2 regions of the Streptomyces sp. NPDC001339 genome follow, and region 1 is predicted to be linked to the other one. Evidence: riboswitches for the same ligand, from Rfam matches in the RefSeq annotation. Region 1 holds a riboswitch; the other holds the start of a gene.
The links. Region 1 has a riboswitch for S-adenosylmethionine ahead of thrC (threonine synthase). Riboswitches for the same ligand answer to the same signal wherever they lie in the genome.

Region 1 (4,410 bases):
CGGGGCAATGAGTGAAGCAATTCCGGTCAAGAAGCGACAGAGATGGCTGAAATCAGATCCCTCTCACGCCCTTCTCAAGTCCCTCTCAAGTCCTTCTCAGATACCTCTCCGCGCGGGTCGAGCGGAGATCCAGCGGGGATTCAGCAGAGATTCAGCAGCCTCCGGCCACCGCCGGGATGATCGAGACGCCCGCGCCGTCCGGGGTCGGCGTCTCCAGACCCTGCTCGAAGCGGACATCGTCGTCGTTGACATAGACGTTCACGAAGCGGCGCAGCTTGCCCGTGTCATCCAGGACACGGGCCGCGATGCCCTGGTGGTTCTTCTCCAGGTCGGCGATCACCTCGGAGAGGGTCCCACCCTCGGCGGCGACCTCGGCCCTGCCGCCGGTGTAGGTGCGGAGGATGGTGGGGATGCGGACGTTGACGCTCATGGGTTCTGCCCTCCGGACAGGGTGATGGAGATGGAGTACGAGTTCGGGAGTCCCGGAGTCCGGTACTGCCTCAGCCGGCCTGGCCGGCCAGGCCGGCCGCGCGGAACGCGTCCAGGCTCGGACGGATCGTGGCCGTGGGCCCGGAGGTCGGCGCGACGGCGTCCAGCGTCTTGAGACCGTCACCCGTATTGAGGACAACGGTGGTCAGGGACGGGTCGATGACGCCGTTCTCGATCAGCTTCCTGGTCACACCGACGGTCACCCCGCCCGCGGTCTCCGCGAAGATCCCCTCGGTCCGCGCCAGCAGCTTGATCGCGTCCACGATCTGCACGTCGTCGACGTCCTCGACCGCCCCGCCCGTACGGCGGGCGATGTCGAGCACATACGGACCGTCGGCGGGGTTGCCGATCGCCAGCGACTTGGCGATGGTGTCCGGCTTCTGCGGCCGGACGACGTCGTGCCCGGCCTTGAAGGCCGCCGATACCGGCGAGCAGCCCTCCGCCTGGGCGCCGAAGATCTTGTACGGCCGGTCCTCGACCAGGCCGAGGGCGATCAGCTCCTTCAGCCCCTTGTCGATCTTCGTCAGCTGTGAGCCGGACGCGATCGGGACGACGATCTGGTCCGGGAGCCGCCAGCCGAGCTGCTCGCAGATCTCGTACGCCAGGGTCTTGGACCCCTCGCCGTAGTACGGGCGCAGGTTGACGTTGACGAAGCCCCAGCCCTCCCCGAGCGGGTCGCCGATGAGCTCCGAGCAGAAGCGGTTGACGTCGTCGTAGTTGCCCTCGATGCCGACCAGGTCGCCGCCGTAGACCGCGGCCATGACGACCTTGCCGGCCTCCAGGTCGTGCGGGATGAAGACGCAGGAGCGGAAGCCCGCCCGAGCGGCCGCGGCGCCCACCGCGCCCGCCAGGTTGCCCGTCGAGGAGCAGGAGAGGGTGGTGAAGCCGAAGGCGCGGGCGGCCTCCAGGGCCTGGGCGACCACGCGGTCCTTGAAGGAGTGCGTGGGGTTGCCGGAGTCGTCCTTGACGTACAGGCCGCCGGTCACGCCCAGCTCGCGGGCGAGGTTGTCGGCCTTGACGAGCTTGGTCCAGCCAGGGTTGAGGTTCGGCTTGCCGGCGACGTCGTCGGGGACGGGGAGCAGCGGGGCGTAGCGCCAGATGTTGGCGGGGCCGGCCTCGATGCGCCTGCGGAGTTCCTCCGTGTCGTACCCCGAGTAGTCGTAGGCGATCTCCAACGGCCCGAAACACTCCACGCAGGCGAAGACCGGGCCGAGCGGGACGCGGTGGCCGCATTCGCGGCAGGAGAGGCCGGATGCGGGGCCGAGGTCGACGGGGGTGGTGCTGGGGGAGCTTGCGACGGTCTGCACTGCCATGGAGGCGAGGCCCTTTCTCCTCATCTTCCTCGCGGCGCATCTCGCCGCGAGACGGATTTGGCACCTTCCCTAGTCGGCGGGAGCCTCGCTGCTGACAGCGGAGACCGACTGGAGGGTTGCCGGGGCTTCAACGGGCCGTTTCCCTCTGCCCCTCTGGATGAGCGGTATGGCACCGGGACGGAGTCCCAGGCGTTTATGGCGCGGCGACCCCGACATGCGAGGGTCATCCGCGTTGTTCAAGACTGTAACCGAAGGCACTGACAGTCGAGACAGTCGTCCGATCCGCGAGATGGATCACAACCGATCACATGCGAGAGGTGTTTACGTGCTGGAAGAGGTGGAGCGCTGGCTGAGCAGCCGCTCCTGGTCCGCCGCCGACCGGCCGCTGGAGCAGCTGCTGGAGGCGAAGCGCCAGTCGGGCCGGACGGTCAGCGTCGTCCTGCCCGCGCTCGACGAGGAGGCCACGGTCGGCGCGATCGTCGCCACGATCCGTGCCGGGCTGATGACCGAGGCGGTCCCTCTGGTCGACGAGCTGGTGGTGCTGGACTCCGGCTCCGCCGACCGCACCGCCGAGGTCGCCGCGGCGGCCGGCGCCCGGGTCGTGCACCGCGACAGCGTCCTGCCGCGGATACCCGCGCTGCCCGGTAAGGGAGAGGTCCTCTGGCGCTCGCTCCTGGCCACCACCGGCGACATCATCTGCTTCGTCGACGCCGACCTGCGCGAGTTCTCCGCCACCTTCGTCTCCGGGATCGTCGGCCCGCTGCTGACGGACCCGGACGTCCACTTCGTCAAGGCGATGTACGACCGGCCCCTGGAGACCGCCGGGGCCACGGCCGCAGTGCAGGACAGCAGTGACCCCGGGGGCGAGCAGGGCGGGAGGGTCACCGAGCTGGTCGCCCGCCCCCTCCTCAACCTGCACTGGCCGCAGCTGGCCGGTTTCGTCCAGCCCCTGGGGGGCGAGTACGCGGCCCGCCGCTCCCTTCTGGAGCGGCTGCCCTTCCCGGTCGGCTACGGCGTCGAGCTCGGTCTGCTTGTCGACGCCCTGCACACCGTCGGCCTGGACGGCCTCGCCCAGGTGGACGTCGGTGTGCGCAAGCACCGTCACCAGGGCGGCCAGGCCCTCGGCCGGATGGCCGCCGCCATCTACCGGGCCGCCCAACTCCGCCTGGCACGAGGCCACTTGGTGCGCCCCCGGCTCACCCAGTTCCGCCGCTCCGAGCAGGGCTTCGCCCCGTACACGACCGAGGTGGACACCGAGGAGCGCCCGCCGATGGCCGAAATCCCCGAGTACGCGGCGCGGCGCGCGGCCTGACCCGCGCTCCGTACGTTTGCGCGGATCCGTCTCGGGTTACTGTCGCGACATGGTCTCCGAGCGCAGCGCGGTCCCCGTAGGTGCCGAGGTTCTCGTCGCGTCCAACCGTGGACCGGTCTCGTACTCCCTGGGGGAGGACGGCACGCTGGCCGCCAAGCGGGGCGGCGGCGGCCTGGTGTCCGGATTGTCGGCGATCGGTCCCGATATCGCCGCGGTGTGGGTGTGTGCCGCGCTGGGTGACGGGGACCGGGAGGCGGTACGGCGGTCGGGGGGCGCCCTGGAGCCGGGCGACACCGGCGGTCAGCGCGTCCGGATGCTGGACATTCCGGCCGAGGTGCACGCCCAGGCCTACAACGGCATCGCGAACTCGGTGCTGTGGTTCGTCCATCACATGCTGTACCAGACGCCGTTGGAGCCGGTCTTCGGGGCGGAGTTCCGGGCCCAGTGGGCGTCGTACGAGGCGTACAACCGCGCCTTCGCGCGGGCGCTGGCCGACGAGGCCGCCGAAGGGGCCGCGGTGCTGGTGCAGGACTACCACCTGGCGTTGGTGCCGGGGATGCTGCGCACGCTGCGGCCCGACGTCCGTATCGCGCACTTCTCGCACACGCCGTGGGCCCCGCCGGAGTACTTCCGGATGCTGCCGGACGACATCGCCGAGCAGCTGCTGAAGGGCATGCTGGGCGCCGATCAGCTGGGGTTCCTCACCCACCGCTGGGCGACCGCGTTCACCGCGTGCTGTGCGGAGGTGCTCGGCGGCACCGGGGGCACCCGGACCGGCGTGTACGGGCTCGGGGCGGACGCCGGCTTCCTGCGCGAGCGGTCGCACCAGGCCGATGTCGACGGCCGGCTGGCCGCGCTGCGCGAGCAGATCGGCACCGGGCCCGACGGCGCGGCCCGCCGGACCATCGTCCGGGTGGACCGCACCGAGCTGTCGAAGAACATCGTGCGGGGCCTGCTCGCCTACCGGGAGCTGCTGGCCGGCCGGCCGTCGTGGCGCGAGCGGGTGGTGCATGTGGCGTTCGCGTATCCGTCACGCCAGGACCTGGCCGTTTACCGGGACTACACGGCCGAGGTCGGGCGCCTCGCCGACGACATCAACGCCGAGTACGGAACGGCGAGTTGGACCCCGGTGGTGCTGCACGTGAAGGACGACTTCGCACGCTCGCTCGCCGCCTACCGGCTGGCGGACGTGGCGCTGGTCAACCCGATCCGGGACGGGATGAACCTCGTCGCGAAGGAGATTCCGGTGGTGTCCGACCACGGCTGCGCGCTGGTGCTGTCGCGGGAGGCCGGGGC
Region 2 (4,410 bases), on a different contig from region 1:
GTCTACCCGTTCGTCGAGTCCTGGGTCCGCGGCGACAAGCGCGAGCACCACATCCTGGACCGCCCGCGCAACGTCCCCACCCGCACCGGCTTCGGTGTCGCCTGGCTCGTCGCGTACTTCGTGATGCTGATCGGCGGTGGCAACGACCTGTGGGCCACCCACTTCCACCTGTCGATCAACGCCATCACCTGGTTCGTCCGGATCGCGTTCTTCGTCGGACCGGTCCTCGCGTTCATCATCACCAAGCGGATCTGCCTCGGCCTCCAGCGCCGCGACAAGGACAAGGTGCTGCACGGCCGCGAGTCCGGCATCATCAAGCGCCTGCCGCACGGTGAGTTCATCGAGGTCCACGAGCCCCTCGACCAGGAGCAGCTGCACGTCCTCACCCAGCACGAGCAGCCCAAGCCGTTCGAGGTGGGCCCGGAGGTCGACGAGAACGGCGTCCGGCGCAAGATCAAGCGCTCGGAGAAGCTCCGTGCCAAGCTCTCGAAGGGCTACTACGGCGAGGACAACGTCATCGCCAAGCCCACGGCCGAGGAGTACCGGGAGATCACCAGCGGCCACGGCCACCACTGATCCCCTGGGCGCCTCGTAGCGCACCGCAGGAAGACACGCCACCCAGAGGGCCCCGTCCTGATCATCGGACGGGGCCCTCCGGCGTGTCACCGGCTCGATAGGCTGACCGCAGAGAAAGCTGACACACCAGGAGCGTGGACCATGAACGTGGTGACCCCGGCAGGCGGCGACAGCGTGGCGGCCCACACCTGGCCGGGCATCCTGAACGCCCTCCTCGACGGCCGTGACCTCACCGCCGACGACACCGCCTGGGCGATGGACCGGATCATGCGGGGCGAGGCCGGCGACGCCCAGATCGCAGGCTTCGCGGTGGCCCTCCGCGCCAAGGGCGAGACGGTCGCCGAGATCTCCGGGCTGGTCCGCACCATGTACGAGCACGCGCGGCTGATCGACGTCCCCGGCCCCAGCGTCGACATCGTCGGCACCGGCGGCGACGGCGCCAAGACGGTCAACATCTCCACGATGTCCGCGATCGTGGTGGCCGGCACCGGTGCGAAGGTCGTCAAGCACGGCAACCGCGCGGCGTCCTCCGCCAGCGGCGCCTCCGACGTCCTGGAGAAGCTCGGCGTCAACCTCGACCTCAGCCCCCAGCGGGTCACCGAGGTCGCCCGGGAAGCGGGCATCACCTTCTGCTTCGCGGTGAAGTTCCACCCCGCGCTGCGGCACGTCGCCAACGCCCGCGGCCAGCTCGGCATCCGTACGACGTTCAACGTGCTGGGCCCGCTGACCAACCCCGCCCGGGTCCGCGCCCAGGCGACCGGAGTCGCCGACGCCCGCATGGCACCGATCCTCGCCGGCGTCCTCGCCGAACGCGGCTCCTCCGCGCTCGTCTTCCGCGGCGACGACGGCCTCGACGAGCTGACCACCACCGCCACCTCACGGGTATGGATCGTCCGCGACGGCACGGTCCGCGAGGAGGCCTTCGACCCGCGCGACGTCGGTATCCCCCTCGTCCCGGTGGAAGCGCTGCGCGGCGCCGACGCCTCGTACAACGCCGATGTGGCCCGCCGCCTGCTGGACGGCGAGACCGGCCCGGTACGCGACGCGGTGCTGCTGAACTCCGCCGCCGCCCTGGTCGCCCTGGAGATCGGCGACGCCCCCCTGCCCGAGCAGATCCGGGCCGGCATCGAGCGGGCCGCCGAGTCGATCGACTCCGGCGCGGCCAAGCGGGTGCTGGAGCGGTGGGTGGCCGCGAGCAACGCGTAGGGCTTCTCCGGCCGAGGTGCCGGTTCCTCCGGGGCACCGGCACCTCGGGCATCCCGTCACCATCCATTCCGTCATCCGGACAACGGTTGCGCGACGGCGATCAACTGAACTACTTTCCTCCCCAGGTCACGAGTGACAGCGATGCAGGCCCCGGCCCGCTGTCCGGCAACCCTCCTTCCGTGGCGGGGTGCCCCGGGTGATGACCAGGCCGCAGGCAGCGAGGTCTGCGGCAAGCGCGGATCCCTCGCCAGGGATCCTGGTCCCCGAGGGAGAACTTCCGTGAACCAGCGAATGCGATAGGGCCCGACGGCCCCTCTCCGCGCCCTTTCCCACGCTGCGACTTTCTCTTCCCGCTGCGATCGCGCTCGCGCGCGCCCGTGCCGTGTACGTCCGCGCACCGTTCCGCGCCCCGCCCGCAGCGAATTCGCCTACTTCTCACGGGAGTTCGCCATGTCCGTTTCCACCATTGCCCCCGCCGCCGACCCCTCCGTCTGTGCCCCGCTGCCCGTACTCGGCCGGGACGTCCAGGTCCCGCTGGCCACCGGCGGCGACATCGAGTACGCCGCGCTGGACTACGCCGCCAGCGCACCGGCGCTGCAGCGGGTCTGGGACGACGTGGCCGCCTACGCCCCGTACTACGGCAGCGTGCACCGCGGCGCCGGACACCTCTCGCAGCTGTCCACCGAACTCTTCGAGAACAGCCGCAGGGAGGTGGCCGCCTTCCTCGACTGCCGCCCCGACGACCAGGTCGTCTTCACCCGCTCCACCACCGACTCGCTCAATCTGCTGGCCGCCGCCCTCCCGGCCGGCACCCGGGTCTTCGTCTTCGAGACCGAGCACCACGCCGCGCTGCTGCCGTGGGCGCGCCGCGCCGACCTCGCCGTGACCTACCTCGACGCGCCGCGGACGCACCAGCAGGCCGTGGACACCCTGGAGCAGGCCCTGGCCACCCGCGAGCCCCATGGGCCGGCGCTGGTCTGCGTCACCGGCGCCTCCAACGTCACCGGTGAGCTGTGGCCCGTACGGGAGCTGGCCGCCGCCGCGCACGCGCACGGCGCCCGTATCGTCCTGGACGCGGCGCAGCTCGCCCCGCACCACCCGGTCTCGGTCCGCGACCTCGATGTCGACTGGGTCGCCTTCTCCGGACACAAGCTCTACGCGCCGTTCGGCTCCGGGGTGTTGGCCGGACGTCCGGACTGGCTGCGCGAGGCCGGGCCGTACCTCGCGGGCGGCGGCGCCAGCCGTACCGTCACCCGGCGCACGGACGGGGGCGTCGACGTCGAGTGGCACGAGACCGCCGCCCGCCACGAGGCCGGGTCGCCCAACGTCATCGGCGCCTACGCCATCGCCTCCGCCTGCAAGGCCCTCACCGAGGCCGGATTCGACGCCCTGGTCGCCCGCGAGCAGTACCTGACCGACACCCTCCGCACCGGCCTCGCCAAGGTGCCGGGCGTCAGGATCCTCTCCCTCTTCGGCGACGACTCCCCCCGCGTCGGCGTCCTCTCCTTCGTCGTCGAGGGCCGGTCCAGCACGCAGCTCGCCGCCGCGTTGTCCGCCCAATACGGCATCGGCGTCCGCGACGGCCTCTTCTGCGCCCACCCGCTCGTCCGCACGCTGCTCGACAGCGACCCGCACGCCCCGGGCGAATGCGGTGCCCCCGAGGGCGGCCCCGACGAGGCCCCGCTGAGCGCCCTCCGCATCAGCGTGGGCGTTGGCACGCCGGAGGAGCACGTCCACCGCTTCCTCCGAGCCGTTGCTGCGCTGGCTTAACTTCCCACGTTTTCGGCTTTCCCGCCGTGCGTCTTCTCGCCGTTGCGCCTGCGGCGGGCGTGGGTTGGTCGGGTGCGGGTCCGCTCCTCCGGACTGGCGTCCTGCGGAGCGGCCCCTCCCGGGAGTGGGAGGGAAAACGCTGAGTGGGGGTGTACGTAAGTGGTCCACTGCCAGCAGACGATCGCTTACGTACACCCCCACCGGTCTCCTTCCACCCACCCACGGGAGGGGGCGGACCGCAGAACGAAGTTCGGAGGGGCGCACCCGTGACGTACAGCCCCGCGCAGCGGTAACGGCCCGCCGCCAGGCGAAACGGCGGGTCAGCCGACAACGTGCGGGGAGTCGCGCCGCGAGCTCGTACGGCGCCGCAGCCAAAAACGTGGGAAGCCAGCCAAGCGCAGCGGCTAGGCGTCGAGGCCGATAGAGAACGCCGCCTCAAGATCATGCTGCGAGTACGTGCGGAACGCGATGTGCGTCTCCGTCGAGGCCACGCCCGGGATCTTGCTGATCCGGCCGGGGATGACGTCCGCCAGGTCGTCGTGCTCGGCGACCCGGACCATCGCGATCAGGTCGTGCGCGCCGGTGACCGAGTAGACCTCGCTGACGCCTTCCAGAGCGGCGATCTTCTCAGCGATCTCCGGGATCTGGTCCACGCTGGTCTTGATGAGCACGATCGACGTGATCACGGCTGGCTCGCTCCCTCGGTCGCCCGGTTATCCGCCCTGGTGGACCCCACACTATCCCGCCGGTAGCGGGCCCACGCGTAGAGGAAGCCCAGGGCGAAGCCGATGACATGGGAGAGGTAGGCGACGCCGGGGCCGTGGGGGTCGTCCTGGGCGGCCTGCCATTGCAGGAAGA

Region 2: another riboswitch for S-adenosylmethionine. It lies ahead of ACFY12_RS22185 (aminotransferase class V-fold PLP-dependent enzyme); the one in region 1 lies ahead of thrC (threonine synthase).

The regions. Positions count from the first base shown of each region.
Region 1 is NZ_JBIAWT010000012.1:64,490-68,899, forward strand. It holds gene ACFY12_RS29630 (MoaD/ThiS family protein) at 152-430, opposite strand; gene thrC (threonine synthase) at 501-1,802, opposite strand; SAM riboswitch class I at 1,820-1,966, opposite strand; gene ACFY12_RS29640 (glucosyl-3-phosphoglycerate synthase) at 2,128-3,114, shown strand; gene ACFY12_RS29645 (trehalose-6-phosphate synthase) at 3,164-4,410, shown strand, end outside.
Region 2 is NZ_JBIAWT010000007.1:285,640-290,049, forward strand. It holds gene ACFY12_RS22175 (cytochrome bc complex cytochrome b subunit) at 1-576, shown strand, start outside; gene trpD (anthranilate phosphoribosyltransferase) at 718-1,782, shown strand; SAM riboswitch class IV at 1,907-2,024, shown strand; gene ACFY12_RS22185 (aminotransferase class V-fold PLP-dependent enzyme) at 2,233-3,552, shown strand; gene ACFY12_RS22190 (Lrp/AsnC family transcriptional regulator) at 3,957-4,238, opposite strand; gene ACFY12_RS22195 (rhomboid family intramembrane serine protease) at 4,235-4,410, opposite strand, start outside.